DNA from 3 places in the Jeotgalibaca sp. A122 genome. Region 1 is predicted to be linked to each of the others. Evidence: predicted binding sites of a transcription regulator. Region 1 holds the regulator's gene; each other region holds the start of a gene.
What was found. The regulator NrdR, encoded in region 1, represses ribonucleotide reductase genes. The targets are predictions, from matches to a motif close to ACACNATATATNGTGT.
Positions count from the first base shown of each region.

Region 2: a site for NrdR is predicted at 3,095-3,110, ahead of nrdD (anaerobic ribonucleoside-triphosphate reductase). Genes of this name have one in related genera too.
Region 3: a site for NrdR is predicted at 5,403-5,418, ahead of ACTU7M_RS11180 (vitamin B12-dependent ribonucleotide reductase). Genes of this name have one in related genera too.

Region 1 is NZ_JBQPRB010000005.1:38,415-48,801, forward strand. Features, by position in the region: gene polA (DNA polymerase I) at 1-922, shown strand, start outside; gene ACTU7M_RS06825 (MFS transporter) at 960-2,246, shown strand; gene mutM (DNA-formamidopyrimidine glycosylase) at 2,224-3,084, shown strand; gene coaE (dephospho-CoA kinase) at 3,081-3,677, shown strand; gene nrdR (transcriptional regulator NrdR) at 3,732-4,214, shown strand; gene ACTU7M_RS06845 (replication initiation and membrane attachment family protein) at 4,211-5,605, shown strand; gene dnaI (primosomal protein DnaI) at 5,605-6,531, shown strand; T-box leader at 6,581-6,795, shown strand; gene thrS (threonine--tRNA ligase) at 6,860-8,794, shown strand; gene ACTU7M_RS06860 (amidohydrolase) at 9,221-10,387, shown strand, end outside.
Region 2 is NZ_JBQPRB010000001.1:513,724-524,110, reverse strand. Features, by position in the region: gene ACTU7M_RS02475 (SDR family NAD(P)-dependent oxidoreductase) at 393-1,157, opposite strand; gene ACTU7M_RS02470 (hypothetical protein) at 1,337-1,861, shown strand; gene ACTU7M_RS02465 (hypothetical protein) at 1,943-2,341, shown strand; gene mgsA (methylglyoxal synthase) at 2,537-2,965, shown strand; gene nrdD (anaerobic ribonucleoside-triphosphate reductase) at 3,129-5,288, shown strand; gene nrdG (anaerobic ribonucleoside-triphosphate reductase activating protein) at 5,301-5,867, shown strand; gene ACTU7M_RS02445 (SDR family oxidoreductase) at 6,071-6,964, opposite strand; gene ACTU7M_RS02440 (hypothetical protein) at 7,065-7,829, opposite strand; gene ACTU7M_RS02435 (ABC transporter ATP-binding protein) at 7,834-8,733, opposite strand; gene ACTU7M_RS02430 (hypothetical protein) at 8,730-9,917, opposite strand; gene ACTU7M_RS02425 (hypothetical protein) at 9,931-10,387, opposite strand, start outside.
Region 3 is NZ_JBQPRB010000015.1:7,666-18,052, reverse strand. Features, by position in the region: gene uvrC (excinuclease ABC subunit UvrC) at 1-146, opposite strand, end outside; gene ACTU7M_RS11190 (MFS transporter) at 259-1,491, shown strand; gene ACTU7M_RS11185 (MFS transporter) at 1,530-2,756, shown strand; gene ACTU7M_RS11180 (vitamin B12-dependent ribonucleotide reductase) at 2,802-5,375, opposite strand; gene ACTU7M_RS11175 (diacylglycerol kinase) at 5,664-6,635, shown strand; gene rlmD (23S rRNA (uracil(1939)-C(5))-methyltransferase RlmD) at 6,728-8,110, shown strand; gene ACTU7M_RS11165 (PTS transporter subunit EIIC) at 8,368-9,501, shown strand; gene ACTU7M_RS11160 (DUF6442 family protein) at 9,686-10,021, shown strand; gene ACTU7M_RS11155 (helix-turn-helix transcriptional regulator) at 10,029-10,238, shown strand; gene rlmD (23S rRNA (uracil(1939)-C(5))-methyltransferase RlmD) at 10,323-10,387, shown strand, end outside.

The sequences.
Region 1 (10,387 bases):
CCAAATGATTCTGGATTATCGCCAATTGGCCAAATTGCAATCAACCTACGTTGAAGGACTGTTGAAATTCATCAAACCTGAAACTGGAAAAATCCATACTATTTATACACAGACACTGACGCAGACCGGTCGTTTGAGTTCCAATGATCCTAACCTCCAAAACATTCCGGTCAGGATGGAAGAAGGACGTAAAATCCGTCAGGCATTCGTGCCATCAGAACCGGGCTGGCAAATCTTTGCATCTGACTATTCGCAAATCGAGTTACGGGTATTAGCCCATATTTCTGGAGACGAACACATGAAAGAGGCGTTTGTTGAAGGTCAGGATATCCATACCTCTACAGCAATGCGCGTCTTTGGTATTGAAAACGAAGAGGAAGTAACCGGCAATGTGCGTCGTCAGGCCAAAGCTGTAAACTTCGGGATTGTCTATGGGATTTCCGATTATGGCCTTTCCCAAAACTTGGGCATTTCCAGACCACAAGCAAAGGCGTTCATCGACACTTATTTTGAAAAATATCCCGGTATTAAACAATTTATGACGGATATCGTTGCGGAAGCGAAAGAAAAAGGCTATGTGGAAACCTTGTTCCACCGCCGTCGCTATCTACCGGATATTAATAGCAGCAACTTCAACTTGCGTTCTTTTGCCGAAAGAACGGCAATCAATTCACCTATTCAGGGTTCAGCGGCTGATATTCTGAAAGTAGCGATGATCCGGATGAACAAAGCTTTAAAAGATAATAATCTGAAAACACGCATGTTACTGCAAGTACACGATGAGTTGATCTTTGAATGTCCACCTGAAGAAATTGAAACACTTGAAAAACTGGTGCCGGAAATTATGGAAAACGCAGTCTCTTTATCGGTACCTTTGTTGGTGGATAGTCATTATGGAAATAGCTGGTACGAAGCGAAGTAGTTAAAGGCACGGGGTCGTTTCCAAGGAGGAGATTCAAATGAAAAAGGCATCACCTTTTTACGGATGGATGATTGTTCTAGGAGCGGTCATATATTTAGCTCTTTCGGCACCAATCGCTGTTTCTTTAACGGGATTATTTGCCACAGCCATCACAGAAGACACGGGTGTTTCGCTGAGCCAGTTTACATTGGCGAATACCATGATGCAGGGTGTCGGTATTTTGTTGGCACCTGTCGCATCACGGTTACTTAGTACGAGGCATTTCAAGAAAATTCACTTGGCAATGACAATCGTTTATGGCGTTGCCATTGCCTCGCTGGGTTTTTCGAATCACCTGTTGGTCTATTATTTAATCTCGATTCTAATGGGCATTTCATATGTTTTTGTCGGTATCATTCCGGTTGCCATGATGGTCAGTAATTGGTTTGAATTTCAACGTGGAAAAGCCATGAGCCTAGCCATGACTGGCTTGAGCGTGGGTGGGGCCATCTTTGGTCCACTCGTTTCCAAATGGATTTCAAACTATGGCTGGCGAAATACGTATCTGATTTATGGGATGATGTTGCTTGCAATTGGTATACCTGTTTCGCTTTTTATTTATCAGCGCCTACCAGAAGACAAAGGGCTCACGAAGTTGACTGGCAACGGAAAAATAAATAAATCCCCGGTTCTTGATAGTCTGCAAATTTATCTGAGTGGACGGGAGTCAGTAGGTAAATCATTTTTCACTTTGTTGATTATCGGGATGTTATTTGCGGGATTGATAAATGGTGGGGGACTGGGACAATTTCCCCGGGCTTTCACTTTGTGGCACGGTGCTGCGTTTGGGTCGTTATTAATCTCGGTTTATTCGATTGTCGGAATTTTTGGTAAATTGTTGTTGGGCTGGCTGGATGATAAATTTGGCATTAAAGTAGCGATCATATACAGTGCGGGCTCACTGGCACTGGTTTATGCATTTATGTTATTTTCGAGCCAGGCATGGGCTGCTGTTTTAGCCGCTGTTTTGTTCGGGACAGCCAATTCCATTGGAACCGTAGTGGGACCCTTATTGGTGGCTTCCCTGTATACACCAGAAAATTACGCGGGCGCCTATGGCATGGTACAAAGTGCCCAACAAGCAGGGATGACCCTGGGATCGATTACTGTGGCAACGATTTTCGATTTAACCGGAGGATATCAAGTAGCCTGGACATTGTTTATAGTCTTGGCTTCACTGGTATTGGTGATGTGGCTACCAGCCCTTAAGTTGAGTCAAAAGTATCAAATCACGAATTTTGAAAAAGAAAGAAGAGATGCATATGCCGGAACTACCAGAAGTTGAGACGGTTCGAAAAGGCTTGAACCAACTCGTGGCGGGCGCAACCATTACGAGTGTGGATGTTTTTTGGAATCGTATGATTACCCCTCCGTTTTCTTCTGAACGCTTTCAGGAAGAATTGATCGGGGAGCAGATTCATACGATTGAACGGCGTGGCAAGTATTTAATTTTTTTATTGGATAACTGGGCGATGATTTCCCATTTACGGATGGAAGGCAAATTTACCGTTACGAAAACGGGCGAGCCGTATCAAAAACATACCCATGTTGTTTTTCATTTAGCGGATAACCGCGATTTGCGGTACTTGGATGTTCGAAAATTTGGCCGTTTTTCCTTAGTGCCGATTGATAAAAAAGAAAAATATGCACCCATTGAGAATCTGGGTCCTGAGCCGACACCTATCCAATTTACCTTGGATAATTTCCACGATAAACTTTCGCGGACCGGACGCTCGATTAAAGCAGTGATTCTAGATCAACATGTGGTTGCAGGGGTCGGAAATATTTATGCAGACGAGTCGTTATTTCAGGCAAAAATCAACCCCATGAAACCAGCGAATCAATTGAACGAAGGGGAGACCAAGCGCCTTCGTGATGCGATTATCGACGTCATTGCCAATGCGGTGGAAGCCGGCGGGACGACTATCCGTACCTATAAGAATACGCTGGGTGAAGCGGGTAAATTCCAGGTAAAATTGAACGTCTATGGTAAAACAAACCAGGCTTGTCCGAGATGTGGCACGCCGATTGAAAAGACAAAAGTGGCGCAGCGTGGGACCCACTATTGCCCGCATTGCCAAGGTTCCATCGATTTGTATGAAAAAAAGGAGCCCAAAGGATGACATTTATACTAGGCTTAACAGGCGGTATCGCGACCGGTAAATCAACGGTGTCGCGATATTTTGCCGAAAAGGGCATTCCGGTGGTGGATGCTGATTTGGCGGCACGGAAAGTCGTTGAACCGGGAACAGAAGGACTGGCAGGTATCGTTTCCCATTTTGGTCCTGCTATCTTAAATATGGTTGGCACCTTAAACCGGAAAAAGTTAGGTTCGATTATTTTTGCCGATGAAGCCAAAAGACAGGTATTGAATCAAACACTACAAAACCATATCCAGAGACAAATTCACAATGAAACACAGGAACTATTAGAAAAAAAACACCCTTTAATTGTTCTGGATATTCCCTTGCTGTTTGAATCTGGGTATGACAAGAATTGTGATGCTGTTATGGTCGTATACACGACGCCGGAGGTACAAAAAAAACGTTTGATGGCACGAAACAATTTAACGGAACAAGAAGCCAAAGACCGAATGGCCAGTCAAATCGCGATTGATGATAAAAAAAATCTGGCTGACATTGTGATTGATAATAATGGTTCACTTGAAGCGACCTATGAACAAGTTGATAAGTGGCTTAAAAATCAAAATAAATAGCCATTATTGTGGTATACTAGCTACAGAAAATGACTAGAAAGGGGTATGGAGAAGATGCAATGTCCAAAATGCCAATATAATGGATCTCGAGTTGTGGACAGCCGCCCCGTGGAAGAAAATAATTCCATTCGCCGCCGTCGTGAGTGCGAAAGATGCCATCATCGCTTTACGACATTTGAACGGATTGAACAAACGCCACTTCTCGTTATCAAGAAAAATGGTACCCGTGAAGAATTCAGCCGCGAAAAATTATTACGTGGTCTGATACGTTCAAGTGAAAAGCGTCCAATCAAATTGGAACAATTAGAAGAGATAGTCGACCAAGTCGAACGTGAATTGCGTGCGACCGGAGAGAATGAAGTTCCAAGCATGGTTATTGGCGAACATGTAATGGATCATTTAGCTAAAATTGACGATGTCGCCTACATCCGCTTTGCGAGTGTGTACCGTCAGTTTTCCGATCGGGAAACCTTCCTGGCTGAATTACAAAATCTTGAGAAAAAGAACCGCCCAGATGTAGAGGAGCGTAATGAATGAATACCCCTTGGAAAAATTTAAGCCCAAAGGATTCCTTTGTTACCCAGCAAACGTGTTTTATCTCAGATGTAGATAAACGCGTGATTACTTTCCTTTATCAACCGATAATTGGCTCGCATGCCTATAGTTTGTACATGACGTTGTTAGGTGATTTTGAAATGAAACAGCAGTCGAAAATGCATTCGGAATTGCTGGCAACGTTAAATGTCGGAATACCCGAATTTTATCAAGCACGGGTTCGTTTGGAAGGAATCGGTTTGTTGAATACGTATGTCCGGGAATCTGATAACTTAAAAGAATATGTTTATGAACCTTTGATGCCGGTAACCAGTCAGCAGTTTTTCGAAGAGGATTTACTGCGTATGCTCTTGCGGGAACACGTGGGTGAGAGCCGATTAAAAAGATTGCAAGAGCAATTCAGTTTCCAAAAACCGGATATGATCAATATGCAAAAAATCACCCAATCTTTTGTGGGTGTTTATGATGTGGCCCGAACGATTGTGCCGTTGGAACCTTCCTCTTTGCTGGAGGCGAAGAAAGGCAAAGCACCACAAATAGAAATTTCGAGCTTTAACTTCAGTTACTTGAAGCAATTGCTCGGCACGCAATTTTTCCGTCCCGAGGCTTTGACATCAGATTTGCGCAAGCAAATTGAGGTGCTTAACAAGCTCTATGGGATTGAAGAAGAGGAGATGGCTAATCTTTTGTTGCGGGCAACGAACCTGGAAACGGGCGCTGTCGATACGAAGGAGTTGGAAACCTTGGCATCTGACAGTACAAGCCAAGGACTATCCCAAAGGGTCATTAAAGATAAGGTCGAACAATCCATTGAAGCTTCCGCAAAACAAAACGCGAATCGCGAGGCTGCCCTTAGAAAGGGTGGTTATTCCGAACAAGAAGTACAGTTGGTATTAATGACGGAAAAGCTGACACCTTATCAATTTATCGCCGATATCAAAGCGCAAAAAAATGGACAGGTGACTTCCAATGAGAAACATCTGTTGAATGTTTTGCTCAGCCAATATGAATTATCATCAGGCGTTTTGAATATGCTGACTTATTACATGTTGGTGATTCAAGGTGAACCGACCATGAACAAGGGTGTAGCGGAGAGAATCGCGAATGACTGGGTTCAATCCGGGGTTACCCTGCCTGAAGAGGCGATAAATAAAACGAAGCAGTTTGTCGGTCAAAAACGTGCGGCTGCTGAGAAACGCACTGTACGCCAATATGGCCGGAATGTCGTCCGTAAAGTTGAAAAATTACCGGAGTGGGCGACGCGTACACAACCGCAACCCCAGAGCGAGCGGTTGCTTTCCGAAGAAGAACAGAAACGATTTAATGAACGTCTGAAGAAATTCAGGGGTGGTAGAAAGGCCGGTGATGATTAATGGATCACATTGGAAAAGGTTTTCGAAATTTTATGAACCAACCGAATGTTTCCAAACAATATGAGGAAATGGTTCGCTCGGTTTTAGCTGATCCAGAAGTCCGTCATTTTCTTGAAGCAAACGAAGAAATCATTTCACAGGAGATGATTTCCAACAGCTATTCGAAGTTATATGAATTTGTTCAGGAAAAACGGAAAATCGCACGTGGCGAAAGTGGTCAAAATCCAGGCTATCAACCTGAACTGGCTATCAACGCACGCTATATCGATGTGGTGTATGTTCCAGACCAAGCAACCATTAAACGGGAGCGCGAAAAAGAATTACGCAGCCGGATCAAATCAATTAATATTTCCAAAGAAGCCCGTAAAGCGACGATGGAACAATTTTTACAAACGGAAGAACGTTTGGAAGTACTGGGTGACGCTTTTGATTTTATCGAAGCTTATGCAGAGAATCCGTCTTCTTTCCACAAGGCTTTATATATTCATGGGCCGTTTGGGGTTGGAAAGACGTACTTGCTGGGTGCCATCGCCTATGAATTGTCCCTTAAAGGATTTGTAACGACGATGATGCATTATCCAACCTTCACACAGGAAATGAAAGCAGCGATTGCCGACAATACGGTTCCCGAGAAATTGGACCTTATCAAAAAGAGCGATATTTTGATGCTGGACGATATCGGGGCAGAAATCAATTCAACGTGGGTGCGTGATGAGATTTTGGGTGTTATTTTACAACATCGGATGCAGGAACATTTGCCCACTTTCTTCACGTCGAATTTGAATTTTTCCGAGTTGGAACAACATTTGCGTATGGGCAACCGTGGTGATGATGAACCGATTAAAGCAAAACGCTTGATGGAACGGATTCGCTTCTTGGCACAGGAAGTGCAGATGACGGGCAAAAATCGTCGCCTAAATGATTAATCCTGACTTGCATTTCATGTGGGTTCGTGTTTTAATGTACTAGAAATTAATGAAATCGATGAGAAAGACATGCATCCAAAGTGAGCATTTTTAGAGAGAGATGGGTTGGTGGAACATCTCAATGACCTTTTGATTGTACCCCTTTCGAGAGAACAGCGGAATTTAGTATGTTGTTCCGGTCCGCACCGTTAACGCGCTGAAGAGTTTTCGATATTATCGGAAGCTAAATTTGGGTGGAACCACGTCAATTTGTACGTCCCATTTCTGGAGGAGTCTCTGGAAATGGGACTTTTTTTGTATTTATTATGATTTATATGGAGGAATTAGGATGTCAGAAATTAAAATCACTTTCCCTGATGGAAATGTAAAAGCATTTGAAAAAGGGATTACTGTCCAGGATGTGGCGAAAAGCATCAGCAACAGCTTGGCTAAAAAAGCGCTAGCCGGTAAATTCAACGGAGAATTGGTTGATTTTGAGCGTGCGTTGGAAGAAGATGGCACGTTGGAAATCGTTACTCCAGATCACGAAGATGCTCTGGGTATTTTGCGCCACTCAAGTGCGCATTTGTTGGCACATGCGATGACACGTTTATTCCCGGATGTTCATTTCGGGGTAGGTCCGGCAATAGAAACAGGTTTCTACTATGATACGGATATGGAAAACCAACTAACAGAAGAACAATTGACAGACGTTGAAGCAGAAATGCAAAAAATCGTCCGTGAAAACCATCCTATTGTTCGCCGTGTTGTTTCACGTGCTGAAGCTTTGGAAATCTTTGGTAAAGACCCTTATAAGGTGGAATTGATTACTGCTTTACCAGAAGATGAAGTGATCACTGTTTACCAACAAGAAAACTTCATCGATTTGTGCCGTGGTATCCATGTGCCATCCACTGGTAAAATCCAAATATTCAAATTATTGTCCTTGGCAGGGGCATATTGGCGCGGAAATTCGGACAACAAAATGATGCAACGGGTATACGGAACGGCATTTTTCGACAAGAAAGCTTTGGCAGAATTCTTGAAAATGCGTGAAGAAGCAAAACTACGCGATCACCGTAAATTAGGAAAAGAATTGGACTTGTTCATGATTTCTCCTGAAGTCGGTTCAGGTTTGCCATTCTGGTTGCCAAAAGGTGCGACAATCCGTCGTACATTGGAACGCTATATCGTTGATAAAGAAGTGAGTTTGGGTTACCAACACGTATACACACCGATCATGGCTAACGTTGACTTGTATAAAACTTCTGGTCACTGGGATCACTACCATGAGGACATGTTCCCACCAATGGATATGGGTGACGGGGAAATGTTGGTACTGCGTCCAATGAACTGCCCGCATCACATGATGATTTATAAAAATGATGTTCACAGCTATCGTGAATTGCCAATCCGTATCGCGGAACTGGGTATGATGCACCGTTACGAAAAGAGTGGCGCGTTGTCCGGTTTACAACGTGTGCGTGAAATGACATTGAATGATGCGCACGTATTTGTTCGCCCTGACCAAATCAAGGACGAATTCAAGCGGACATTGCAGTTGGTGCTGGATGTTTATAAAGACTTCAAGATTACCGACTACCGTTTCCGTTTGAGCTACCGTGATCCAGAAGACAAAGAAAAATACTTTGATGATGACGTAATGTGGGAAAAAGCAGAGAGCATGTTGAAAGAAGCGATGGACGACATGGGCTTGGAATATTTCGAAGCTGTCGGCGAAGCAGCTTTCTACGGACCTAAATTGGATGTTCAATTCAAGACAGCCATTGGGGTGGAAGAAACGATGTCCACAATCCAATTGGACTTCTTATTGCCAGAACGTTTCGATTTAACTTATGTGGGTGAAGATGGTGAAAATAACCACCGTCCGGTTGTTATCCACCGTGGCGTTATTTCGACAATGGAACGTTTTGTAGCGTACTTGATTGAAGAATACAAAGGGGCATTCCCAACTTGGTTGGCGCCGGTCCAAGCAACCATCATTCCAGTAAGTGTGGAACACCATGCTGATCGCGCTTATGAATTGAAAGCACAAATGGACCGCATGGGGATGCGTGTGGAAGTGGACGATCGTAACGAGAAAATGGGTTACAAAATCCGTACCTCCCAAACACAAAAAATTCCTTATCAAATCGTAATAGGGGACAAGGAAGTTGCTGAAAATACTTTGACTGTTCGCCGTTACGGTTCAAAAGAAATGAATACGATGGGATCAGACGCGTACTTAGCGTCCGTTGAAGACGAAATCAAGAACTTTAAATAACAAACAGTAGAGTGGAAAAAAAGGCGTTTAGCCCCGGATTACTGGAGCGAATAAGCGGAAGATGGTCGCAGACCATCTAAGCTTTATTCGTGAAGTGACGCCGGGGCTGCCTTTTTGAGCACGTTTACGAAGCAAATATTCGGTTAAATAGGCGGGGCCGGGAGTTATTTGCCAAACCCTTGTTTATTTGGACTGGATGCGGCGTTCAGAAGAAAAAATAATCTGGAACGCCGCATTTTTGGGAAAAGTGCGGCGATGCGAGCTCAGGAAATAATTTAACGCCGCATTTTCAGCAAAAAAGCGGCGTTTAGCATCGAACGAGACTCACGAACGTCGCACTTCAATATTTTTATACGCCATCTATCTTCATTTGTGCTAAAATAAATTATTAAATGGAACTACCGTATTTTTGAAAGGGGACGAAACATGTTACGTGATAAATTAATGACCCTATTGGAACAAAAAGAGGCAGAGATGATTGCATTGCGTCGTCACTTCCACGAAAATCCAGAGATTTCTTTTCAGGAAAAGGAAACGGCAGATACAATCGCTAAATTTTATGAAGATAAAGATGTTGAAGTAAAACGTAATGTCGGAAACGGCTATGGCATCGTTGTAACGATAAAAGGAAACAAACCAGGAAAAACCATTGCACTGAGAGCTGACTTTGATGCTCTGCCGATCAACGAAGAAACAAATCTTCCATTTGCTTCAAAAAAACCAGGCGTGATGCATGCATGCGGACATGATGGCCATACGGCTTATTTAATGACGTTGGCGGATTGTTTTATTGAATTAAAAGATGAATGGGCAGGGACGATTAAAATTGTTCATCAAAATGCTGAGGAAGTAGGACCGGGTGGTGCGAAGAGCATGGTCGAATCCGGTGAATTGGATGATGTTGATGAGATTTATGGCGTGCATTTTTATCCGGACTTTGAAACGGGCGAAATTCAGTATGCGAACGGTTGGGCTTATGCCGGCTGTAGCGAGTTAACAGTCAAGATTCAAGGTAAAGGCGGCCATGGTTCAATGCCACATATGAGTAACGATGCCATCGTAGCGGCTTCTTCATTCGTGATGAATTTACAGACGGTCGTATCGCGTCGCATCAATCCATTTGACATGGCGGTTGTCACAATCGGTTCTTTCGAAGGCCAAGGCGTCAGCAATGTGATTAAAGATAGCTTGACCTTGTACGGGGATGCCCGTTACATGGATATCGAAGTGGGAAAGAAAATTGAAGAAGAAGTTCGTAAATTGGCTCGTGGATTGGAAGAAGGCTACGGCGTTAAAACCGAAGTAGACTACGCTTGGGATTACCCACCGGTCTACAACCACCCCGAACAGACTGAGGCAGCTGCCAAAGTAATGAATGAACGCGGCGTTGGTGATTATTTGACGAAAGCTGTCCTGACACCTCCTAACAACGGGGCAGAGGACTTCGGTCAATATTTACTGAAAATCCCGGGAGCCTTTATCAATATCGGGGCGAAGCCGGATACGGATGAAATCTATATGAATCACCATCCGAAGTTCGATATCGATGAAAAAGCGCTGCTGGTTGCGGCTAAAACAGTTGGGGACATTACC
Region 2 (10,387 bases), on a different contig from region 1:
TCGATGATGCACAGGGAGAAGTGACCTTTGTGTTTTTTTTGTTTTAGAAAGGAGCTGCTTATGAATTATTTATATAGTAGAGAAACCTTTTCAAAATGGAATTACGTCCTTCAGCATCATCAAAAGAAACCGCCTGATTTTTAGCATCATGGTATCTAATAATCTTAAGAGGTGGAATTTATATGAAAATGAGAAGAATGACCATACAAAAGGCCATGCTGTTAACAGCAGAAAGGTAGTGTGATCCTAAATCTCCGCTGCCTGCGGTTAAAGGCAGAGTTCACCTTTCTATTTTTGATTAAATTACTTACTGTGTATCTTTAAAATAACGCAATAGAGGAGGTTGGGCACAGAAATCCAACCTCCTCTATATTTATTTTATAGATTTGCTCTTACATCGCGGTATAACCGCCATCAACTGCAATGGTGGCACCGGTAACGTAAGATGATAAATCTGAACACAACCATAAGTTCGCTTGTGCAACTTCTTCTGCTTCGGCAAAGCGCCCAAGCATACTCAGTTGTTTGGCATAGGCAACGGGATCAAGGCCGAATTGGACGAGAGCATTTTGCAACATGGGCGTATCGATTGCACCCGGACAAACAGTGTTGATGCGAATGCCTTTGGATGAATAATCCATTGCTGCTGCTTTCGTCGCACCAATCACGCCATGTTTTGCAGTGACGTAAGCAGGATTAGCGGGTTGGGGCCGTAAGCCGCTGACAGATGAAGTATTGACGATAGAACTTTTGCCACCTTGCTTAAGCATTTGTTGGATTTCATATTTCATGCACAGCATGATGCCCTTCAAATCGACGGACATTAATCGGTCATAGTAGTCCATATCCATCTCTGCGATTGGTTTATCATCGGGCGTAATGGCTGCGTTGTTTACGGCGACATCTAGACGTCCATATGTTTCTACCGTCTTTTCTACCAGATTTTTAACTTGTTCTTCTTTTGATACATCCACTTTAATGAAGGTAGCTTCACCGCCATTTTTCCTGATTCCATCTGCCGTTTTTTGGCCTTCTTCTTCGTTATAATCGGCGATGATAACTTTGGCGCCCACTTGAGCAAATAATTCCGCGGTTGCTTTTCCCATACCCATTGCAGCACCTGTTACAATTGCGACCTTATCATTTAGATTTAGCATGTTTTTCCCATCTCCACTCATATTGATAGTTCTTAAAAAGTAAACGCTTTCATTATGTATTCATGTTACTACAACTTTTGAATTGTTTCAATTTTTGCAAAATGAGAAAAGGGGTATGGTTTGGGAGATGATTATGAAACCGTTATAATAAAGGTAACAAGTTCTAGGGAGGCATTGAGATGATACTTAGAAACCGATATATCGTGGGCTGTTATGACTCTGTTGAAAAAGTGGTGGCTATCATCAGACAGTTGAAGGAAAAAGGTTGCACCAACGAAGATATCACTTTGATAACCCATGAAAATTTCCAGCCGACATATGCGAAAAGTACAGAAGCAGAAGTGACAACTGAAGAAAAATTGTGGCAAGAGGTTAAAGACTCGATAGCAATTGAGAACCGACCAATGCCTGATTATCGAACGGACGACGACCCGCTTTACGGCTACCAAGAGGATCTTGAAGAGGGTTGCGTGCTCGTTTTGGTAAAGGGAACCAAGCAAGGCTTGTTGAACGAAAAGTATGAAGAAGAAAGCCAGTATATGGATAAGCCGGTCGATAACCAGGCAATGCTGGATGCGACTGATGCGATGCGTTCGAATGTTATTACAAGTACGGGAGAGGGCGTCGTTGATAGTGGTTTAGCAAATGAAGATGTTGATGAATCGCTTTTGCATGACAACGATCCACATACCGGAAGACACTAATATTTAAAGAAGGGTTAGGACAATGCCGTCCTGACCTTTTTCATTTGGTATAATGGTAGAAAAACAAATAAGAGGTGTAGGATGCGGAGAAATAAGAAAAACCCTTGGCTAATGAATATTATCTGGTTGGCGGGATTGATAGTCGTTATATTTGGTCATGACTATCTCGATAAAAATGTTTTGTGGCGACTAACGACGCCGGATGATAGAGTTTTGTATGCATGGCTGCAATTCGCGTTACCATTTTTAACAGGATTATATCTATCATTGGTTTTTGTCTGGAGTAATTTTAAAATGAAGGATGCTTCGTTATTTTTTATTGTAGCATTACCGACATTGATTATTGCGGTACTGCATCCAGTTATGACGACGTTTAGTTTACCCTTACCAGAACAGCTTTATTGGTTTGTGGATGCTCTGAATAAGGGGCAATACTTGCCTTTGGTGGCAGGAATCACTTTAATACCAAGCCGATCATAAAAAAGAAGCAACCCGGCTGGGTTGCTTCTTTCTAAGGAGTTGTTCTTTACTTGGAGGAGCAAAGAATTAAAAGATTGTTTGTGATTGGCTTACTGTTATATTAGCGCTTAATTATGAAGAAAGTATGAAATCTTCACGACAAAATTTTGAAAAGTGATATACTAAATTTATCATCACGAGTGGAGGTAACACTTTATGAAAATTGCATTGATTGCACATGACCGTAAAAAAGATTTAATGATTCGTCTATGTACAGCTTATCAACCGGTTTTAGAGAAGCATGAATTGTTTGCTACTGGAACAACGGGGTTAAGAATAACGGAAGCAACAGGCTTGAACGTTCACCGTTTCAAATCCGGCCCCCTTGGTGGTGACCAACAGATTGGTGCCCTTATTTCCGAAAATGAAATGGATCTCGTGATTTTCTTGCGTGACCCCTTGGCTTCCATGCCGCATGAGCCAGACGTTACTGCATTAATCCGTTTAAGCGACGTTTATGAGATTCCCTTGGCTACAAACATTGGAACGGCAGAAGTACTGTTGAGAGGATTGGATGCTGGTTTTATCGATTGGCGTCAATTCTACAACTCAGACGAAAGAGACAGCCTAGAACCCGGTTTCTAGCCCCCTAAAGAATCACCTTTGAATCGCTTGATTTAGAGGTGTTCTTTTTTTGCTTACTTTTTGTGTATTTACTCACAAATACGTATGTGATAAATTAGGTACAACATTTAGTGGTTAAAGTATGTAAAAACACTATATATAGTATCATCAGGAGGGTTAAACAGTGTCTCAAATAGTCTCTAGTCAAGAAAATATTGCGTTACACGTTCTTAAAACGGATGGACGCATTGTATCATTCAAGTCGGATAAAATTGTCGCAGCTATCGAAAAAGCGAATCAAATGAATGGGAAAGGCAACAGCGAAGCGAAGCATCAGATGGATGCAGTCGTTGCAGAAATCGAAACGACTATCTTATCCAGATCAGGCCATCATATTTCGACCGAAGATATTCACGAATTGGTTGAACAAACGCTAACAAAAAATGAATTAAAACAAACTGCAGAAAACTATCGTCATTACCGAGCTCAAAAGAGGAAGCAGAAACAAGCACAACGCAACATCGAGTCGCGCGTTCAACAACTAATCCAGGCAGATGAGACCATTTTAAATGAAAATGCGAACAAGGATAGTCGTGTTTTTAACACCATACGCGATTTGACAGCTGGTGTTACAGCGAAAGCAGTAGGCTTGCGGATGTTACCACCACATGTTGAGAATGCACATTTACGCGGGGATATTCATTACCATGATTTGGATTATCATCCCTACTCCCCCATGACAAATTGCTGCTTGATCGATTTCAGGTATATGTTTGAGAATGGATTTTCAATCGGTAACGCCGAAGTGGAAAAGCCGAAATCCATTCAAACCGCTGCGGCCCAAATGGCGCAAATTATTGCCAATGTTTCCAGCAGCCAATATGGTGGAACGAGCGCAGACCGGATTGACGAATTGTTGAGTCCGTATGCAGAATTGAATGAACAAAAACACATGGCGGACGCAAAAAAATGGGTGCACCCAGAAAAACAAGCAACCTACGCATGGGAAAAAACGAAAAAAGATATTTATGACGCGATGCAAAGTTTAGAATACGAAGTAAATACACTTTATACCTCGAACGGACAAACACCATTTGTAACTTTTGGCTTCGGCTTGGGAATGAATCGTTATGAACGTGAGATTCAAAAAGCCATATTGACGGTTCGTATTCAGGGACTCGGTAAAGAGCGGCGGACGGCCATTTTCCCTAAATTGGTTTTTGGTATTCGTGATGGTGTGAATTTACGCACGACGGATCAAAACTATGATATTAAACAGTTAGCGGTGGAATGCGCGACGAAGCGGATGTATCCGGACATTTTAAATTATGACAAATTGGTCGAATTAACAGGTAGCTACAAAGCGCCAATGGGATGTCGTTCCTTCCTGCAAAGTTGGCAAGATGAACGAGGGAACGAAGTGGCTAGCGGACGCATGAATTTAGGCGTTGTAACAATGAATCTGCCGCGTATTGCCCTGGAATCGAATGGAGATAGAGACCAATTTTGGCAATTGCTGGCAGAACGCATAGAAATTGCGAAGGATGCGCTCGTTTACCGTGTCGAACGCGTGAAGCAGGCGAAGCCGGAAAATGCACCCATTTTATATATGAACGGGGCATGGGGCCACAAACTGGAAGCCGAAGAGGATGTGGATGAACTTTTCAAAAACAAACGCGCGACTATTTCTCTGGGGTATATTGGTTTATACGAAGTGGCAACTGTGTTCTACGGTCCGGATTGGGAAACCAATACCGAAGCCAAAGCATTTACCCTGGATATTTTACATGAATTAAAGCGTAACTGTGATACGTGGGGAAATGACTACGGTTATCATTTCAGTGTGTATGCAACGCCGAGTGAGAGTTTGACGGACCGCTTCTGTAAATTGGATACGAAAAAATTCGGGGAAATCGCAGACATTACCGACAAAGGCTACTATACCAATAGCTTCCACTATGATGTCCGTAAGAAACCAACGCCGTTTGCAAAGCTTGATTTTGAAAAAGAATACCCGGCCTTTTCTTCCGGCGGTTTTATTCACTACTGTGAGTATCCAAATATCCGCCAAAATCCCAAAGCACTGGAAGCAGTATGGGACTATGCTTACGATAAAGTCGGTTATTTGGGAACAAATACGCCAATTGATAAGTGCTTTGAGTGTGACTATGTCGGGGAATTTGATCCTACCGAGCGGGGCTTTGAATGCCCAAAATGCCAAAATAATAATCCAGATACGTGTGATGTAGTGAAACGGACGTGTGGCTATTTGGGTAATCCCCAAAAACGACCAATGGTATACGGCCGCCACAAAGAAATTTCAGCACGCAAGAAGCATATGTAGGAGGGCGAGAACATGCGAAATCCGAAACCGGGTGAATGGACTTCAGAAATATATTCGCGGGGAAAAATCGCCAGTTACAAGCCGTTTAATTTCGTCGATGGCGAGGGTGTGCGAAATAGTCTATATGTGAGTGGTTGTTTATTTGCTTGCGAAGGGTGTTACAACAAAGTAGCGCAGTCATTCAGCTATGGTGAAGCTTACACAGAAGAATTGGAACAACGCATCTTGTCCGATTTGGAACATGATTACGTGCAGGGGCTGACTTTATTGGGCGGTGAACCCTTCTTGAATACCGGGATTTTATTGCCATTGGTCAAGAAGGTGCGTGAACGCTTTGGGGATCGCAAAGATATCTGGAGCTGGACCGGATACACCTGGGAAGAGCTCCAAGCGGAGACGGACGACAAGCAAGAACTGTTAGCAATGATTGATGTACTCGTTGATGGCAGGTTTGAGCTGAGCAAAAAAGATTTGACGCTTCAATTTCGGGGCAGCTCCAATCAACGCATCATCCGAGTGCCTGAAACATTGGCGCGAGGTGAGATTGTGATGTGGGAAGTGTCCAAAGTGCGGCTTTAAGCTCGAAAAAAATTTCTTAACGCCGCATTTTTTGGAAAAGTGCGGCGTTAAGGGCACCACGCAGGTCACGAACGCCGCTTTTTCGGAAAAAAAGCGGCGTTCCGGGCTCGGGATTTTTTTAATCGCCGCACCTGTTGTGATTATACAAATAAAAAGCGCGAACTTCCGGGAAAAATCCCCAAGAAGTTCGCGCTTTTAAATTTTTATAGTCCAATCGGTTGTCCACCGGTAACACCATAAATTTGACCGGTAATATAACTTCCTTCATCAGATGCGAGCAACACATATATTGGCGCCAATTCAACTGGTTGACCAGCACGTTTCAACAGACTCTTCTGACCAAATTCAGGAATGGCACCCTCCAACTGACCATTATCCAATTGTAGCGGCGTCCAAATCGGTCCCGGAGCGACACTGTTCGCCCGAACACCTTTATCCGCAAAATAGGAAGACAACGAAACCGTAAAATTACTGATTGCACCTTTCGTTGCCGCATAATCCATTAACGGATCACTAGGGTCGAAGGATTGAACCGAAGTCGTTGTAATAATCGCACTTCCTGGTTTCAGATGCTCCTCAGCCGCTTTAACCGTTTCAAACATACTGATAATATTTACCTTAAACGTATCATGTACTTGTTTCATCGACAAATCTTTCAAAGAAGGTTGGGCAATTTGTTGGGCAGCATTCAAAACGAGAATATCCAATCCACCAAACGCTTCGACGGTACGCGTCACGATTTCCGTTGCAGCTGAATCTTCACGCAAGTCATACGGAAGCAACAATGCTTTGCGACCTTCTTTTTCAATTAATGCCTTAACTTCTTCAGCGTCCGCTTCTTCCCCAGGGAAAAAGTGAATGGCGACATCGGCACCTTCACGCGCATAGGCAATGGCAGCCGCACGTCCAATCCCTGAGTCACCACCCGTAATCAAAGCACGACGGCCTTCAAGTCGGTTATAACCTTTATATGAATCTTCGCCGCAGTCCGGTTTTGGCTCCATCTTGCTTTGAAGGGCGGGAGTGTTTTGCTCTTGATCAGGGAACTTTTCACTGTAATACATCTTACGCGGATCGTTCAAATTTGCATCAGTCATCAAAAATCATCTCCTTATTTTTCTAATATAAGGATAACAAAACTTACTGACCGAGCGCCATTGAAACGATTAGTCACTACCATGAGCAACGTCTCTGTTATTACTGCCGCGTTAATGTCAAACTGCTATTTGTTGCCACATAAAGAACTTGTCCCGCCTCCAACGTTAGCCTGATGGAAGTATCCATCCAATCGCGCATATCACCCGTCATTTCAAAAACACGGAATGACCCATCTGTCTCCAACACATATACATAGTTTACCCCTGATGTATGATAACCAGCGGGAAGCGAAAACACATATTCACCCGGTTCAATCTGTTCTCCAACATGGAAAACACCATTTACAAACTGATATTGTCCTTCTTCCAATGGCGTCATACCTACAGCTGGCACGCCGGTCATTAACAACCGTGGCTGATAACCGTCATTGGCTTTCAATTGCATCCCTTCATACAAATTCAGTTCCACCGCATTTTTTGAAAAATCAAGAAAATGGCGATACACAACTTCGCCTTCCGCATCCAAAACCGTCAAATAACCGGACTGCATGATTTCGTTTTTGGATACCGTATATCGACCCTCCGACACATCTTTCCCGACGATCAACGGCTCAGTTGATAGTGACCGCGGCTTTTCCTCACCACTGAAATCCAAAGGCTCCTGGAAAAAGAATTCCGGCAATACAGCGCCAAGTATTTCTTTTTCTTCCCCAATAATCTCATGCGACTTTTTATAGGCTGTAACAGCTTCTTCATTCGTTTCGATAACCCGGGCACCATAGCGTTGATTTATTACCCCCGTAAACGAAGAACAGGCAGTGAGAAGGGGAAGGAGACTCAATAACACCAATAGTTTCTTTTGCATCGTCTCACTCCTTGTTCTCTGTCGTGAAATCGTAAATTCGAATATAGTGGTCTGCGGTTCCGAGCGGTCCAATTGTCGCTGTTTCAGCATTTTTGGAACGCAACAGCTGCAAGTAACGAACCGCTTCGGTATCGTCCGCTACCGGAATACAACATAAACCGCTATCTAAGTACAACGTTCCCTCCGGTAGGTCTGTCAGCGACTCATAATCAGTACGCGTCATTTTCCCTTTTACATACGTTTGTTTTGCTTCATGATGGTCGGAAATATAAGTAAAACGACCGTTTTCCAAAAAAAAGACTTTGTCCGCGTATTCGTCCAGGTTATCCAGCAAGTGGGAAGCGACCATGATGATTTTTCCGTCGGCCCGCAATGTTTCCAAAACGCTGGAAACCAAGTTGACATTCTCGGGGTCGAGGCCGTTCATGACCTCATCCATCAACATAATCGGTGTGTTGGCGGCACACATCATCGCGAAACAGAGACGTTGTCGCATTCCCAACGAGTAAGTATGCACTTTGCGGTCCACGTAATGGCCCATATGTAACTGCTCAATGATTGCATCCACACGAGCCGCATCTTTTTGCCAAATTTCAGCGTACAGTTGAATGTGCTCGCGACCGGAAAAGTTTTCGTACAAATCCGCTTGATCCGGAAAGAAGGTTACTTTTTTATGCAAGGCTAAAATATCCTTGCGACTGTTTTTATACACTTTGTCATCAATCACAATCGATCCTTTTTGAATCGGAATATAGCGCATGATGGCATTGAATAAGGTTGTCTTGCCGGTTCCATTGGGTGCCACCAAACCGATAATGGAACCCTTGGAAATTTCGAAACTGATATCATCAAGAATGATCCGTTCACCGTATTGAACGGTTAAATTATTTATGGCTAACGTCATATGTTAACCCTCCTTCTTAAGCCGAGTGTTTGGGTTTGAATCCGGTCAAAGAAGCCGGCGAAAAGGATTTCGACTAGTGCGAAAATCACCGCCATCAAGACAAGTCCTTTCCAGAAATAAACACCTTGTAAGCCCGTAGTCTGCGCCATCTCTCCCATCAAGACCGATTCAATATGGAAATAGAGGCTCGGCTGCCAGGATGAAAAAGGCTTGACCACTTGCCAAAAAACGGGAATGAAATACGTGCTCAACGTGACAATTAGGGTCAAGTAAATGGTGCGGAACACCCAGCTCAATCCGACCGCTACCAACAACAAAAAGTAGCTGAGTAACATCGCAATACTGATTGCCAGTAGAGCATACTGCCATATAGCGATTGGTAGATAACCGTTATTCGCGTAAATAATAACGGGATACCAAAGACTGCCCGGTGACTCTAATAGGAGGCTGATAACGTAACTCATCAAGAGCCCGCCAAGTGAGACCATCCACATCACTAGCCATAACTGCGCACTGCGGATATGCCATTGCTTACGCCAAGGAATTGGAAGGCCATGCGTAATGCTCCAGTTCTTGGTTTGGTCCCGTGTAAACCGGTCACAACCCAAAAGGGCAACGAATAAAAAGAGTACGATGCCGACCATCATATTGACTTCTTTCAGAAAAATATTACTGGCCGAAAAAGCGTTCCATTCAATATCCAACCCATGTTTTTCCATATAGTCGAAAAAGGCCACGTCCTGGTGGATGGCTTTAGCATCCGGCAAATAACTGATTAAAAAATCGTAGTGTTCGAAATCAGTTAAGGTAAGTAAAGCGGCGTTATTCTCTGCAATCTTTGCCCCATTTTCCAGATAGCTATCAAAGACATTCTCGAATCCAGTGATGGTATTGCCGTCGCGCTTGGAAAGGATATAAAGCTGCATGCCATATAAAGATTGTAATTCCGCCAAGGTATCATAAACCTCCTGTCCATCCGGTCCTTCAAAGACACTTTTCGGGATGGAATTGAAGATGTTATGAATGGTTTGATACTGCTCATTCATTTCCTCTTCCGGAAACGATAAATTTTGTTGCTGGTATAGAAGGGAAAAAGAGCCAAAGAAGAGGAAGAACCCCATCAGTAAAATCCGGGTTTTCCAATCCCGCAGCATTTTTTTCCATTCCCATTTTGCTAAATGCATCTTCTTCCCTCCCTTATCCGATGAAGCGTTGACGGTTCCTGACGGATACCATCACTGCCAGAAGTATCTCCACTGTTACTATCGTTATAGCTAATATAAGTAGCCCTTGTTCAACTGCAATGGTTCCTGTATTAAGTAAAAAGTTTTTTTCACCCGAAATGACTTTGCCAAAATCAAAGTAAGTTTGTGGGAATTTACTGATATCAATCCCGAAAATATCGCGTGTGGTCCGATTGAAATAGAGTTTTTCGAATAATAACGTAAAGATTCCCGCTATAAAAACAATTACGCTTTGACGGAACACGAGTGAAAATAACACTGTTAAACGGATAAACAAGTACAAAATCATGAGAAGAAAAGGGAGTGTCTTCAGCAAGAAACCACTGATAGGAATGAGACCGTCCGCTTCCAACATCAAAATTGGATCATCACTGTAAGTGAAGGAAGGGACTTGCCACTGTAAAGAACCA
Region 3 (10,387 bases), on a different contig from region 1:
TTCTGTTGGAAATAGGATTTTACGCGATTGCGTAAATTTTTTGCTTTCCCGATATAGATGATTTCGTTATCAACATTCCTCATGATATAACAACCTGGTAAATCCGGCAGAAGGGCAAGTTTACTGATGATTTCTTCTCTTGTCATATCTTTCAATCCTTTTAATTCTAATTGGTAACAGTATACCACGATTTTAAAAGTTGCGAAGTAATACGGGTTGGCAAGGAAGCGTGGTAAAATAGGGCTAGGAGGTGAAACCATGTCCAAATACTATGAAGCACAGTGGCAAAGGGATATCAGTTTGTTTCTCTTCAGCCAAACCATTTCCTTGATTGGCTCAACGATTGTGCAATATGCCATCACCTGGCATTTAACCCTGACGGCAAAATCAGGATTCATACTCACCTTGGCCGTTATTTTTGGTTTTTTACCTACTGTATTTATAGCGCCGTTTGCCGGAGTCTGGGCGGATCGCTTTAACCGCAAGAAAGTTATTGTCATGGCAGATGGTTTCATCGCAATCGCAACGTTGATTCTGGCTATCCTGTTTTATAGGGGCTATGATTCTATTTGGGTTTTATTAATCATTTCATCCATTCGGGCTTTTGGTTCAGGCATCCAATCTCCCGCAGTTAGCGCGGTTTTCCCCCAACTTGTACCGGAAAAAAAGTTAATGCGCATCAATGGGTTGAACGGAACCATTAATTCCATGGGTAATTTATTCTCGCCTATGATAAGTGGGTTTTTATTGAATTATTTACCATTGGCGACTATTTTTATGATTGATGTTATCACTGCTCTGATTGCGATTATTATTGTTGGATTTTTTATTAAAATTCCCGTCCATAAAAAGGCAAGGGAAGTACCAACGACCTACTATATCGAGGATTTAAAGAGCGGCTTTACCTACATCCGTGATCATGTAGTTATTCGTAAACTTTTTGGTTATTATGCCTTTGCCTTCTTGATGTTTGTACCAATCAATTTTTTATCTCCTTTGCATGTTGCGCGCGTCTTCGGTGACGAGGTATGGCGTTTATCGACCCTCCAAATTGCCTTTTCAGCAGGTATGATTATTGGCGGTGGGGTGGTCATCGTTAGTGGAGGCTTTCGCAATCGGATGCACTCCGTTTTATTCTCGGCCTTTTTGATTGGTTTGAGTGGTGTATCCATGGGTCTCGTTCAAAATTTCTGGTTTTTTATCAGCCTGATGGGTGTTGTGGGACTTGTGGTCCCTCTTTTAAGTACACCAAGTATGGTGCTCCTGCAAGAAAAAGTATCGGAAGCTTATCTCGGTCGGGTTTTCGGCGTGGCTACCATGTTCGGGAATCTCGTGATTCCCATCGGAATGGCTATTTTTGGTCCCTTGGCCGACCGCCTTGCGATTACAGATATCTTGGTTTTTACCGGGCTCGTGATGATTATAGTGGCGTTGCTGGCTTTCCGCGATAAAGTCGTGATTGAAGCGGGGGAGCCAGTCGAACAAGAGTGAAAAAGAGGACGACTTCCATTCAGGAAGGAGGAGCACGTATGGATAGAGATCAATTTTCACAATGGAAACGAAATATCATTTTATTTTTAAGTAGCCAAACGGTATCGTTAATCGGCTCCTCTATTGTCCAATATGCCATTACCTGGCACCTGACGCTGACAACCCAATCAGGGTTTGTCATGACCTTGGCTGTAATTTTTGGTTTTTTACCCACCTTTTTCATTTCCCCTTTTGCCGGTGTTTGGGCCGATCGTTATAACCGTAAAAACCTTATTGCCCTCTCTGATGCATTCATTGCGCTTTCGACATTATTTCTCGTCTTCCTTTTTGCCAGCGGCTACGACTCCATCTGGGTTTTGTTGGTGGCCTCATCGGTTCGTGCTTTTGGTAGCGGAATTCAGATGCCAGCCGTAAGTGCGATTATCCCGCAAATCGTTTCCAAGGATAAGTTGATGCGGGTGAACGGCTTGAACGGGACCATTCAAGCAATGGTAACCTTGATTTCACCGATGATTAGCGCATTGTTGCTCAATTATTTTTCGTTGGCGCAAATTTTCATGATTGATGTTATAACAGCTGTCTTGGCAATCATTATTGTCGTGTTTTTCCTGCGAGTCGCTACTCCCGAAAAAGAACCGATCGGAATGGAGAGCCGTTACCTGGATGAAATGAAAGCAGGCTTTATATATATCCGTGACCATGTTTTTATCCGCAATTTGTTCATCTACTATGCTTTTATTTTTATTATGTTCGTGCCCCCGGCTTTCCTTTCTCCTTTGCAGGTAACACGGACCTTTGGTAATGATGTCTGGCGCTTATCGGCACTGGAAGTGACTTTTTCCAGTGGGATGATAGTAGGCGGTGCAATTATTGCGGCCTGGTCTGGTTTTAAGAATCGTATGCATACCATTATCGGGAGCGTCATCGTTATGGCGGTTTGTACGCTTGGAATGGGAGTTATTCCCGATTTTTGGATATACATGACCATGATGGGGATTATCGGTTTGGTCGTCCCTATGCTCAACGCACCCAGCATGGTATTGATGCAAGAGAAAGTGGAGGATGCTTTTCTGGGCCGCGTCTTCGGTGTCCAAACCATGATTTCTACCATCACCATGCCGCTTGGAATGCTTGTATTCGGTCCACTGGCTGATCGCGTCCCGATTTCCTGGCTCATGCTATTTTCCGGTTGTGCCATGTTAGGTGGCTCGCTTTATGCACTTAGGAATAGCGTATTAATTGCTGAAGGAATTAAAGAAGAATAACAAAAAAAGCGAGGACCATGATAGGTTCTCGCTTCAACTATTATCTTATAGTCCGCACTTCAATTGTGCAGCACAGTTGTTACATGTATTACAGCCACCTAAATCTTCAACCGTTCCGATGCGGCAAATTGGGCAAGTATCGCCAATTTCGTTACCGATCGTTACGTCTGTCGATTCCAGGTCGACAATGGATTCAACCAAGAAAGTTTTATCCTTGTTTACTTTTGCTGCTTCTTTTTCGTCTGCTTCGTAATTGTCCTCGAACAAGTTTTCTTCTGCTTTCAAAGTCAATACTTGGGAGTCACGACTTCCATCAACGTAAACCGTTCCACCTTTAGCACCACCATCATACAAACGTTCGTAGATTTTTTCTACTTGTTCCACGGTGTAACCTTTAGGAGCGTTTACGGTTTTAGAAATGGAACTATCTACCCAACGTTGAATGGTTGTTTGTACATCAACATGTTCTTCTGGAGCCAATTCCATTGCAGTTGTAAAGAAGTCTGGCAAGTTATTTGGATCCGCCTCTGGATGACGGTCTAAATATTCTTGGACGATTTCAGCTTTCACTTCAATAAATTTACCCAACCGTCCAGAACGGAAGTAAGAGAAACTGAAGTAAGGTTCTAGACCAGTGGAAACCCCAGCCATTGTACCAGTCGAACCAGTAGGCGCAACAGTCAAGAGGTGAGAGTTACGGATACCATATTTCAAGACGCCTTCACGAACATGTTCTGGCATGCGTTTCATGTAGCCGGAGTTAACAAACTTTTCGCGTAATTGTTGTGTTTCGCGACCTGTTTCACCAACCAGGAATGGGAAGCTTCCGCGTTCCTTAGCCAACTCGATACTTTCCTCATAAGCAGTCACTGCGATTGTTTCAAATACTTGGTCGATTAATTGGTTTCCTTCTTTGGAACCGTAACGTACACCACAGTAAATCAGCATATCAGCCAATCCCATGATTCCCAAACCTACCCGACGTTCGCCAAGCGCTTGTTTGCGATTTTCTTCCAAGAAGTAAGGTGTTGAATCAATGACGTTATCCTGCATATGGACACCCATACGAACTGTTTTTTCCAATTTCGCAAAGTCAACCATTTGTAAATCTTTGTTAACCATTTCTGCCAAGTTAACGGCAGCTAAGTTACATACAGAGTAAGGAGCCAAAGGTTGTTCCCCGCAAGGGTTTGTCGCGACAACTTTTTGACCGTATGCTTGTGCATTAGTCATTTTGTTCGCGTTGTCGATAAAGAAAATACCTGGCTCAGCAGCATAAGTCGCACAAACGTTAATCAATTTCCACAACTCACGGGCTTTAATAGTCCGGTAAACGCGAACAGCGTTGCCAGCAGCTTCCCACTCGCGTACATCACCGACATTTACCCACTCAGCATCGTAATGTGCCATTTCCTCTTTTGAGTAATTTTCAACATCCGGGAAACGAAGTTCATATTCTGCGTCTGCTTTTACCGCATCCATGAAGTCATCCGTAATACACACAGAAATGTTTGCTCCTGTTAAAAATTCTGCATCATTTACTGTATATGTACCACCATCACGAAGTTTTAATTCTGCTTCGCGGATGACGGAATGATCGAATCCGCCATGACCAGGGATGTTCTTGTAGTTTACGATACCTGTATACATGTTTGTTTCTTTAGGTGTGAAGGGTGTGAATTTCAATTTGTTGTGTGCTAATGTACGAATTTGCTCATCTTCGAAATTTTCGATGATATAACGCAAAATACGCGGATTTTGCATTTTAGAGATGATGAATTCAATAATGTCTGGATGCCAGTCTGTCAACATGATCATTTGGGCACCGCGACGAGAACCGCCTTGTTCAACTAAATGGGTTAATTTCGCGATATCATCCAACCAGGATACAGAACCGGATGAACGGCCATTTACTCCACGTGCCAATGCATGACGCGGACGTAAAGTGGAACCATTCGTACCAACACCGCCACCACGGCTCATGATTTCCATTACTTTTTTACGGTGATCGGAAATGCCGCCACGTGAATCGGGAACCATTGGCATCACATAACAGTTAAAGTATGTTACGTCTGTTCCAGAACCTGCTCCATATAAAACCCGACCAGCTGGAATGAAATTTTTAACTTTTTGTTCTTCATAGAATTTAACAAAAGCCTCATAACGTTTTTCTGGTGTTATTTCAACCTGGGCCAAGCCATGCGCGTTACGCATTGCAATTTGTTCATAGAATAATTCTAACGGTTTATCCAATGTGATAATTGCGCGTTTTACGATACCATCTTCTGCTTCACTGAAGGAGTCAATCGTTGCTCGGTATTCTTCAGAAACCTGGATGAGCGCTTCACCTTTATCCCAGTCCAAGGAAATGACCGTACCTGTACCACGTGCTGGATACTTAGGGTCTTCTTTAACGGTCAATAATACGAAGTCGCCTTCTTTAAGGGTTGTTTTCTTTGTATCCTTGAAAGAGTAACGGTCCAACATAACTAAGCGCGCCACACCACTATAAGTAATGTGCATATCCTCTGTAATAGGGAATACTGCTTCGAATTGTTCTATGTCTCTGTTCAATTGTTCATAGCCATGTTTTAAAGTGGAATTTATTTCAGTAGCCACTCGAATCACTCCTCAATCTTTATATAAACACAACATGTTGTGTTTGTTGTTCAATATAACTACTACATATATTAAGGGAGATTCGGATTAATTGCTAGAGGAAAGTATCATCAGAAATTTTGGTAATCGGATGAAAGCATGAAGTTATGCATTTTATAATTTAATTTGAGCAACTTATGGGAAGTTGGGGGAGTTCGTGGAAATAATTACAAGATAGAGCATACCATTTCAAGGCTCTTTTGTACAAGGATTATTGTATAATTATCTTAAAGGACAAGGAGGTGTGACATGCGCGCAAGAGTGATTTATAATCCAGTATCCGGTCGGGAACAAATCACGAAATACTTGGTGGCTATCCTCAGAATTCTTGAAGAGGCCGGTTATGAAACGAGTACCTACGAAACAACACCTGAACCGCGGTCTGCCGCTAAAGAAGCGACGCGGGCGGCCCTGGAAGGCTTTGAATTAATCGTTGCTGCGGGCGGAGACGGAACAGTCAGCGAAGTTATCAATGGTATCAGCAATTTACCTAAGAGGCCACTTATTGGCATTATCCCAGCTGGAACCACCAATGATTTGGCCCGATCCTTGAAAATCCCACGAGGTGATTTACTGGAGGCGGCTAAAGTTATTGCTAAAGGACAGGCGATTCCCATGGACGTAGGGAAAGCGAATGATAAATACTTTGTCAACATTGCTGCGGGCGGCTATTTATCGGACATTACCTATGGGATTCCACCTCGCCTGAAGGGTGCTTTTGGTTATTTAGCCTATTTAATAAAAGGTGCAGAAAAATTGCTGTTGGTTAAACCTATCAAAATGCGAATAGAACATGAAGCGGGCGTTTTTGTCGGAGAAGCCTCCATGTATTTTGTGGCACTCACAAAATCGGTTGGCGGAATTGAAAATATCGACCCTTATATGTTGATGGGAAATGGTTTGTTTACGCTTTTCATTATCAAGACTGCCAGCATATTTGAAATTCTGCAAATACTGGGGATGATTATCCAAAATGGAAAGCACATCACTCATCCCAAAGTAGAATATATCCATACTTCATTTGTAACAGCCGAATCATTGGATCAACAACCTCTTTTACTTAATCTGGATGGCGAGTTCGGAGGGACAGGCCCTGTCACTTTCCGTAACTTGCATCAGCATATACGTATTTTGGGAAATACGACCGACTATGCTTCCCCGGCTGAGCTGAACAATCATACAGCAAAACTTTTGAAGGAAATTGCAAATTTAGAAAAATAAATGAGTGGTAATCGCCTCTGTCGTGTTATACTATAAGCTTGTATAATTCAAATGAATCCCTCTCACCTATCAGGCACCAATAAGGAGAAATTATGAAAAAAAATTATGAAGCACCACCAGTAGTAAAGAATGATAAATTAACCGTTACATTTGAAGATTTAACTTCTGAAGGATTAGGCGTTGCCAAAGTAGACGGCTTTCCTTTGTTTGTGGTAGACGGACTTCCTGGCGAAAAAGCACAAGTCAAAGTTACAAAAGTAGGTAAAACATATGGTTATGCCCGTATTGAAGAACGTTTGACTACTTCACAGGACCGCATTCCAACTATCGATGTACTCGGTACGCGCGTTGGAACAATGCCGTTACAACATATGCGTTACAGTGCGCAACTGGCATTTAAACAAAACATGGTCGCACAAGACTTGAAACGTATTGCAAAATTACCAAATATCAAGGTTCATGAAACAATTGGTATGAGTAATCCTTGGGGTTACCGTAACAAAGCGCAAATCCCTGTACGTGGCAAAGATGGCAAATTAGTGACGGGATTCTTCCGTAAAGGCACACACGAATTGATTCCAATGGAGAATTTCCATATCCAGGATCCAAAGATCGATGAAGCGATTGTCAAAGTGCGTGATATCCTGCAAGAATATGGTATTAAGCCTTACGATGAAAGAAAAAATATCGGGAATATCCGCCACATCATGATTCGTCGCGGTTATTACACAGGGGAAATGATGATTGTTTTGGTTACGCGTACTGCGAAACTATTCCCCCTAAGTAAAATTATTCCAGATATCCGTGAAGCATTACCAGAAGTTGTGAGCATCGTTCAAAACGTCAACCCGAAACGGACAAATGTTATTTTAGGTGAAGAAAACATCGTTCTTTATGGAGAAGATGTTTATCATGATAACTTGTTAGGCCATAAATTTGCAATCAGCTCTAAATCTTTCTACCAAATTAACCCGACACAAACGGAAAAACTTTACCAATTAGCTGTAGATGCAGCGCAACTAACTGGAAAAGAAACGGTTGTGGATGCTTATTGTGGAATTGGAACCATTTCATTGGCTTTGGCCGAAAAAGCAGAGCACGTTTTTGCGATGGAAATTGTTCCAGATGCAATTGAAATGGCGAAACGCAACGCCGAAGAAAATAACATTAGCAATGTGACTTTTGAAGTAGGTGCAGCTGAAGAATTACTGCCTAAATGGGCAGAAAATGATGTTAAAGCGGATGTCATTGTAGTGGATCCGCCACGTAAAGGATTGGAAGCTTCATTTATAGATGCAGCAGTCGCAATGAATCCAGAACGTATCGTTTATGTCAGCTGTAACCCAGCAACATTAGCACGTGACTTGGCAATCTTCGATGAAAAAGGCTACAAAGCGACCGAAGCGCAGCCAGTGGACTTGTTCCCGCAAACATTGCATGTTGAGACAGTTGTTATGATGGAGAAGGCAAACTAAATAAATGTTACGAGGTCAGCTTCCTAGATAAAATAATTTTATCAAGGAAGCTGACTTTTGTGAATGAAAAAGCAAAGAAATGAAATCGGTTTATTTTATAAATAACTTTATATTTATCCCGTAAGTTTTTTAAATTAACTTGGTTTTGTTAAGTAATTGGCAATTTAAATCTTTTGTAAATGATTATTTAATGGTAATATATTAGTTGTGATTTTGAAACTAATATAAAAAAATCAATATAATTTGGAGGATACATTATGAAAAGTCAAGAAAAAAGAAAAGACACATCTTTAATTGACAAATTGTTAATGGGACTGAAAGAAATTTTTGCCCCTAATTTAGTTGCATTGACGGGTGCCGGAATTCTTAAAGGTATCATCATCTTACTTTTGACTTTTAATATCATACAGCCTGAAACCGCAGAGCAATTTATTCTTTATCATATTGCTGATGCTGTCTTTTACTTTTTGCCAGTACTATTAGCTTATTCATCTGCAAAAGTCTTTGGGACCAATCCCGCTCTGGCTGCCAGTGTAGCGCTATTCTTGGTTCATCCAGAATTTACAGAGGCAGTTCAAACAAGAACAGGAGATTTTTTTGGAATACCAGTTGCACACAACACTTACATTTCATCTGTCATTCCGATTATTTTAATCATTTGGGCGCAGTCATATATTGAAAAAGCTGTGAATAAAGTCCTCCCGAAAATGATTAAAGGTGTATTCTCACCTGTTTTAATCCTGATGCTTACAGGCGTCCTGGGTGTACTTGTCATTGGTCCAGTCGGCACGTTCTTCGGTAATGCACTAGGTGTTTCAATTACTTGGTTGAATGAATTTGCAGGTTGGTTGGTTTCTGCTATTTTAGGTGGATTTGGAATGTTTATTATCATGGCCGGTGGTCATTATGCGTTGATTCCAATATCTGCACAAAATTTAGCACAAGTCGGATTTGATAATTTGATGATGACAGGTTTATTACCGGGTAATATGGCGATGGCGGGTGCTGCCTTTGCAATCGCAATGCGCACAAAATCGAATAGCTACAAACAATATTCTGTTTCTGCAGCAGTTACTGCGCTCTTGGGTGTTTCGCAACCGGCACTTTATGGTGTGGCGATTCCTATCAAAAAAGCGATGATTTCGATTATTGCAGGTGGGTTCATCGGTGGTTTATACGCTGGTATCGTCGGTGTCAAAGGTTTCGCTCTATCCGATCCAGGCTTGGCTGCATTACCTGCGTACATCTCACCAGATGGTAGCTGGGGGAACTTCATAAATACGTTGATCACTATTGCCATTTCTTTTGGAGTCACTTTCGTTTTAACTTATCTTGGTGCATATAAAGATCTGTCGCCAGAAGAAATCGATGAAATTACAGCAAATAAGTAAAAGCATAAAATATTCCCCCTAAAGTAGATTAACCTACTTTAGGGGGATTTTTTTGTGCTTTTCGCACATCAAACTCACAATGAGAAGGTGCACCAAGGGGATTTTATACGAGCGTTTGCAAAGCAAACTAGGCGGGTGTATAATATTGACAAGGTAACTTGGCATCTTGATAGGAGGTATTGGGATGAATAAGGAGGAAATTTTAGCCAAAAGTAGAAAAGAGAACAAGAACCAGGATGTGTATGAAAAGGAAGTAAGTCAAAGCGGAGGAAATTCAGCGACTGTTGTGGCAGCAATCCTCGCCACTGTTTTTATCGTCATCCAGATATTTGTCGGTGGTGGAACGAACTACGGCCTATACGCTGTTGTATCCTCTGCTTTAGCCACTGGGTACACTACAAAGGCAATGCATCTGAAGAAAAAAAGAGACATCTGGCTTGCGGTGATTTATATCCTCTTAACATTACTTTTCTCGATCATCCATGTCCGTGATTTGATTATTACCTCAAATATTTTATAGGTGAGCTATGGACGAAAAATTGATTTTACAAAACCATTTGAAAGAAGCCAGAAATGAGAAAAAATTATCTCAGACGCAACTTGCGGAAATGGTCGGAGTATCACGTAATACAATCAGCTCGATCGAAACGGGCCAATACAATCCAAATGCGAAGTTGGCCCTTACTATCTGCATTGCTTTGGATAAAAAATTTGAAGAGTTATTCTATTTTGAGTAACTGTATTTTTGTATAATGGCATGGAAAAGAATTTGACCAACAGTTTTAGTCATGATGGACAAAGTACAATCTTGAGGTGAAAAAATGAAAAAGAAGGTTTATCCAACCGAAGTATTGGAAGTAACGATAAAAAATATCAACGCCAGTGG